DNA from 2 places in the Yersinia sp. KBS0713 genome. Region 1 is predicted to be linked to the other one. Evidence: predicted binding sites of a transcription regulator. Region 1 holds the regulator's gene; the other holds the start of a gene.

Region 1 (3,422 bases):
AATGCGGCCCAAGTCTGGAACCATACTTTCTACTGGCACTGTCTGTCACCAAATGGTGGTGGTGAGCCGACCGGTAAAGTGGCTGATGCCATTAATCAATCATTTGGTTCTTTTGCTGAATTTAAAGCACAATTTACCGATGCCGCAGTGAAAAACTTTGGCGCAGGTTGGACTTGGCTGGTTAAAAAAGCCGATGGCACGCTGGCGATTGTGAGTACATCTAATGCGGCAACCCCGCTGACGACCACGGATAAACCGTTACTGACGGTGGATGTGTGGGAACACGCTTATTATATTGATTACCGCAATGCGCGGCCAAAATATCTGGAAAATTTCTGGGCGCTGGTTAACTGGGCATTCGTTGAGAAGAATTTAGCCTGAGAAGGCAATAAGCGCGAGACGATGTGTTAGCACATCAAGCAATAATTAAGGGCGGGTAAACCGCCCTACTTTACTATTTTACCGGCAAGCGGCTTAATTAATTCATTACCGCCACGAAGCTAAAGGCAATAATCATCGCCAGCGCACCAACAGTCGTAATCAGCGACATTTTCAGATTGGTATCCATAAAAACTCCTCAGCCGGTCAGTTTGTCGTAGGGAAAAGGCACATAGTTAGTGTGTTAAAATATCTTCCCACAATTCAGAAAAAAAATCTTGTGCTCATTACGCACTTTATAACTTTGAATACCTCTTTCACTTTTCCTCCAGATCAGCCAAAATTCGCAGTTCATAACTGCATACCGACCAATAACGTCCAATAAATACTCTCAGACAACCAGCTGATTCCATTTTCCAGCCAATAACATGCTTCTGTCTGAGTGGTTTCGCGTCTGCAGGCAAACGATTAACATAATACTTACCTACTGTAACAGGTGAGCTTAGGAGTCATTTTTTTTATGGCAACGATTAAAGATGTGGCCAAACACGCGGGTGTTTCCACCACCACCGTTTCGCACGTGATTAACAAAACGCGTTTCGTCGCCGAAAATACTAAGGCTGCCGTGTGGGCGGCCATTAAAGAACTGCATTATTCACCCAGTGCTGTGGCCCGTAGTTTGAAAGTTAATCACACCAAATCAATTGGTTTACTGGCAACGTCCAGCGAAGCGCCCTATTTTGCTGAAGTGATCGAAGCGGTTGAAAACAGTTGTTATAGCAAGGGTTACACGCTGATTTTATGTAACTCTCATAATAATCTGGATAAACAGAAAGCCTATCTGGCGATGCTGGCACAAAAGCGTGTTGATGGACTGCTGGTGATGTGTTCAGAATATCCCGAGCAGTTGCTGGGGATGCTGGAAGATTATCGTAATATCCCGATGGTGGTGATGGATTGGGGGACAGCACGTGGCGACTTTACTGACTCGATTATCGATAACGCCTTTGAAGGCGGCTATTTGGCTGGACGTTATCTGATTGAGCGCGGTCATCGTGATATCGGCGCTATTCCCGGCCAGCTATCCCGTAATACTGGCGGTGGTCGCCATCAGGGCTTTTTGAAAGCCCTGGAGGAGGCCAATATCACGCTGCGTGATGAATGGGTGGTTCAGGGCGATTTCGAACCGGAGTCCGGTTATAAAGCCATGCACCAGATTCTGACGCAAAAACATCGCCCGACCGCGGTATTCTGTGGCGGCGATATTATGGCGATGGGTGCAATATGCGCAGCCGATGAGCTGGGCTTGCGGGTGCCGCAAGATATTTCAGTGATCGGGTATGATAATGTGCGCAACGCGCGCTACTTCTCCCCTGCGCTGACCACCATTCATCAGCCAAAAGAGCGATTAGGTGAAACCGCTTTTGCGATGTTGCTCGACCGTATTGTCAGCAAGCGCGAAGACCCCCAGACCATTGAGGTGCACCCGAAACTGGTCGAGCGACGTTCTGTTGCGGATGGCCCGTTCCGCGATTATCGCCGCTAACTCTCTTCTGCCGGTAGCAAACTCGGCTACCGGCGCGGTTATTTGCTCTCAGTTGCTGGTGTCGTCATGCTGAGTAGCTGATGGGTTGTCATCTTTCAGCCACTCAGCATTTAGCGTGACACTGTCACCCAAATACGCCAGCAACCATGCCAGTGCCGGTGAGTGGTTGTTCTGCTCCCACGTCAGGCAGCATGGGCTATCCGGTAGCGGTTCAGCCAAGCTTAGCGCTGCCAGCCTCCCTTGCGCAATCAGCGGCGAGACCATATGAGCAGGCACCATGCCAACACATAGCCCCGCGCACAGGCAGTCAATCCCCGTCGCCCAGTCCGGTGCCACCAACCGCTGCTGATTATCTAAGGTCCAGGTGTCCCGTTTCGGCAGGTTGCGCGCGGTATCTTCCAGACAGAGTGCGGGGTAAGGCCGCAACTGATCATCGGTCAGTGGCCCGGTTAACCGCGCTAATGGGTGTTCGACACTCACCACACATTGCCAACTTAAAAAGCCCATGTCGCGAAAAACAAACCGCCCTCCGACTGGCACCGCACGCGTGGCGCCGATGGCCATTTCAGCCTGCCCGTCCACCAGCGCATCCCAGACGCCATTGAACACCTCATAACGTACCCGTAATTCGATATCAGGAAAATGTCGATAGAAATCCAGAACTAAGCGGCGGCTGCGCTGTGGTTTGACGATTTTATCCACCACGATGGTTAACTCCCCTCGCCAGCCATTCGCCACTTGTTGGCATTGACGGCGAGTGCCATTCATTTTTTTGATAACATCGCGAGCTTCTTTGATAAAAACGACACCTGCGGCGGTTAATTCTACGTCACGATGACGCCGTTCAAACAGCGGCACCGCCAGCCACTCTTCAAGCTGGCGCACGGTATAACTTATCGCCGATGGCACACGGTGCAATTCTTGAGCGGCGGCACTGAAGCTACCGGTACGTGCGACCGCGTCAACCACATCCAGCGAGTATTCAGACCACATTATCTTCTGCTCCTGTTGCTCATTTATTCAGACATCAAATATTTTGATAGCATGGCGCAAATATTACCGTTTCACAATCGAATCACTCGCCGGATAGAATGCCCCCGCAATAAAATTGCCTGTAATAATACATTTACAATAACAACATATTGACAACAGCAACGCCTGCAACATTTTCACATTGAGAATAAAGAATGAAAACCACCTCTAGCTTCATGTTCTACCTGGCTGGCTTAAGTATGCTGGGTTATCTGGCCACCGACATGTATTTGCCCGCCTTTGGCGCAATGCAACAAGAGCTGCAAACCTCCGCCGGTGCCATCAGTGCCAGTCTGAGCATCTTCCTCGCCGGTTTCGCTATCGCCCAACTTATCTGGGGGCCGGTATCGGATAAAATAGGTCGTAAACCGGTGCTGTTGGTCGGGTTGGGGTTATTTGCTATCGGCTGTCTGGGGATTTTGTGGGTTGAGACTGCCACCCAGTTATTAATCCTGCGTTTTATTCA
Region 2 (3,422 bases), 1.8 Mb from region 1:
CGTGCGCTTTACGCCCAGTAATTCCGATTAACGCTTGCACCCTCCGTATTACCGCGGCTGCTGGCACGGAGTTAGCCGGTGCTTCTTCTGCGAGTAACGTCAATCAATCGTGCTATTAACACGACTGCCTTCCTCCTCGCTGAAAGTGCTTTACAACCCGAAGGCCTTCTTCACACACGCGGCATGGCTGCATCAGGCTTGCGCCCATTGTGCAATATTCCCCACTGCTGCCTCCCGTAGGAGTCTGGACCGTGTCTCAGTTCCAGTGTGGCTGGTCATCCTCTCAGACCAGCTAGGGATCGTCGCCTAGGTGAGCCATTACCCCACCTACTAGCTAATCCCATCTGGGTTCATCCGATGGCGTGAGGCCCGAAGGTCCCCCACTTTGCTCTTACGAGGTCATGCGGTATTAGCTACCGTTTCCAGTAGTTATCCCCCTCCATCAGGCAGATCCCCAGACATTACTCACCCGTCCGCCGCTCGCCGGCGAAGTAGTAAACTACTTCCCGCTGCCGCTCGACTTGCATGTGTTAGGCCTGCCGCCAGCGTTCAATCTGAGCCATGATCAAACTCTTCAATTTAAGATTTGTTTGATTTGCTACCGAAGTAGCGATGCTCAAAGATTACTTTCTGCAAATATGCATTCGAACCGAAGTTCAAATGTGTACTGCTTTGGTCACTCTTCAAGACTTTGATATTGCTTCTGCCTGCCGAAACAGGCTTCGATATCGTCTTGCGAGTGCCCACACAGATTGTCTGATAAATTGTTAAAGAGCAGTGAGTTAGCAACCTTCCGGTCAGTAACTCGAGGTGCGCATATTACGCTTTCCTCACTCAGAGTCAACTACTTATTTCGTTGAATTTCTCTGTTCTCTTTGCCGGTCACTTAACTACTTGATTCGTTGTGTGCCGTCTCGATGGATGCGCATTATAGGGAGTTCCGCGCAGGCCGCAACTGCTAATTTCAATAAAAATGATCGTTTGCTGCATTCCACAGCAAAACCCCGCTTTATACCCTGTTGTGCACAAACTTATCCACAGATGTGATCTGAACTGAAAATTGACGAGCATCACGCAATCGTTTTCGCTACAATTCCCCGCGTCGAAATTGCAGAGCGGTATTCATCAAATATCGCCTTTGCGGATCGATTTTTATCAAAATAGTGCCAGTCAGGCCCAAATTAAGCGGGTTTTTCCGTTTATCCTAGCCAGCAAGGCTCTAACGACAGGCTGGCAGTCCTCTTTTCGGGACGTTATCTGAATCTGTTCCTCTATATAGAGAGAAGTACCAGGTAGAGATTCACGTAACGCTCTATTTATAGCGAATGAAAAACTGCGATTCCAAAGCCAAGGGATAAAACCATGCAACAACGCCGTCCAATCCGCCGTGCTCTGCTTAGTGTGTCTGATAAAGCGGGTATCATTGAATTTGCCGCAGCGCTTTCTCAGCGTGGCATCGAGTTACTCTCCACCGGTGGGACTGCCCGCCTGTTGGCCGATGCTGGCCTGCCAGTCACCGAAGTTTCTGATTACACCGGTTTCCCGGAAATGATGGATGGCCGCGTTAAGACTCTGCATCCAAAAATCCATGGCGGTATTCTCGGTCGCCGTGGTCAAGACGATGCCATCATGACTGAACATGATATTCAGCCGATCGATATGGTGGTCGTCAATCTGTATCCTTTTGCTGAAACCGTGGCGCGTCCAGATTGTTCACTGGAAGATGCCGTTGAGAATATTGATATCGGCGGGCCAACCATGGTGCGCTCTGCGGCGAAGAATCATAAAGATGTCGCCATCGTGGTGAAGAGCAGTGACTATGCCGCTATCATTACCGAGCTGGATAATAATGACGGCTCGCTGACCTACCCAACCCGCTTCAATCTGGCGATTAAAGCATTCGAGCATACCGCTGCCTACGACAGCATGATCGCCAACTACTTTGGCACCATGGTTCCGGCGTACCACGGCGAGACCGAGCAGCCCGCAGGTCACTTCCCGCGAACCCTGAATCTTAACTATATTAAGAAGCAGGATATGCGTTACGGTGAAAACAGCCACCAGCAAGCTGCCTTCTATATAGAAGAGAATCTGAAAGAAGCTTCCGTCGCTGCCGCAGAGCAGCTGCAAGGCAAAGCGCTCTCTTACAACAACATCGCCGATACTGATGCCGCACTTGAGTGTGTGAAGGAGTTCAGCGAACCTGCCTGTGTGATAGTCAAACACGCTAACCCTTGTGGCGTAGCGATTGGTGACTCCACTCTTGCCGCTTACGAAAGCGCATACAAAACTGACCCTACCTCTGCTTTCGGCGGCATTATTGCTTTTAACCGTGAGTTAGATGCCGCTACCGCTCAGGCGATCATCAGCCGCCAGTTTGTGGAGGTGATTATCGCGCCAAGTGTCAGCGCCGATGCCCTGAGTGTTCTGGCTGCCAAACAAAACGTGCGTGTGTTGATCTGTGGTCAGTGGCAGGCGCGCTCTGCCGGTCTGGATTTCAAACGTGTGAATGGCGGTTTGCTGGTACAAGATCGTGATTTAGGTATGGTGACAGAAGCGGATCTGCGCGTGGTGTCTAAACGCCAGCCAACCGCGCAAGAGCTGCGTGATGCGCTGTTCTGCTGGAAAGTGGCTAAGTTCGTTAAATCCAATGCCATTGTTTATGCCCGCGATAATATGACCATAGGGATAGGCGCAGGCCAGATGAGCCGTGTTTACTCTGCCAAGATTGCCGGGATCAAAGCCGCCGACGAAGGTTTACAGGTTGCCGGCTCCGCCATGGCGTCTGATGCCTTCTTCCCGTTCCGTGATGGCATTGATGCCGCCGCTGCCGTTGGCATCACTTGCGTGATCCAGCCGGGTGGTTCTATCCGCGATGACGAAGTGATTGCTGCCGCAGATGAACACAACATCGCGATGATCTTTACTGACATGCGTCATTTCCGTCATTAATTAAACCGCTTAACGGAGTCACCCGATGAATATTTTGATTATTGGTAACGGTGGGCGCGAACACGCACTAGGCTGGAAAGCCGCGCAATCGCCTTTAGCGGATAAAATCTATGTCGCGCCGGGCAATGCCGGTACGGCGCTGGAACCTCGATTAGAAAACGTGGCTATCGCCGCGACAGATATTGCAGGCTTGCTGGCCTTTGCTCAAAGCCACGATATCGGCCTGACCATTGTTGGCCCGGAAGCACCGTTAGTGATTGGCGTGGTGGATGCATTCCGTGACGCGGGTCTGACTATCTTCGGCCCAACGCAAGCGGCAGCTCAGTTGGAAGGCTCCAAAGCGTTCACCAAAGATTTCCTGGCGCGCCACCATATCCCAACCGCGTTCTACCAGAATTTCACTGAGGTCGAACCCGCGCTGGCTTATGTTCGCAAGATTGGCGCACCAATTGTGATTAAGGCTGACGGAC

The links. The regulator PurR, encoded in region 1, represses purine synthesis genes. The targets are predictions, from matches to a motif close to CANGCAAACGTTTGCNTG.
Positions count from the first base shown of each region.
Region 2: purH (bifunctional phosphoribosylaminoimidazolecarboxamide formyltransferase/IMP cyclohydrolase) is a predicted target of PurR. The motif match lies at 1,072-1,089, and genes of this name have one in related genera.

Region 1 is NZ_CP042173.1:2,070,337-2,073,758, reverse strand. Features, by position in the region: gene sodB (superoxide dismutase [Fe]) at 1-381, shown strand, start outside; gene FFE93_RS09685 (YnhF family membrane protein) at 479-568, opposite strand; gene purR (HTH-type transcriptional repressor PurR) at 899-1,924, shown strand; gene punR (DNA-binding transcriptional activator PunR) at 1,973-2,917, opposite strand; gene punC (purine nucleoside transporter PunC) at 3,112-3,422, shown strand, end outside.
Region 2 is NZ_CP042173.1:318,517-321,938, reverse strand. Features, by position in the region: rRNA gene FFE93_RS01505 (16S ribosomal RNA) at 1-581, opposite strand, end outside; gene purH (bifunctional phosphoribosylaminoimidazolecarboxamide formyltransferase/IMP cyclohydrolase) at 1,363-2,952, shown strand; gene purD (phosphoribosylamine--glycine ligase) at 2,978-3,422, shown strand, end outside.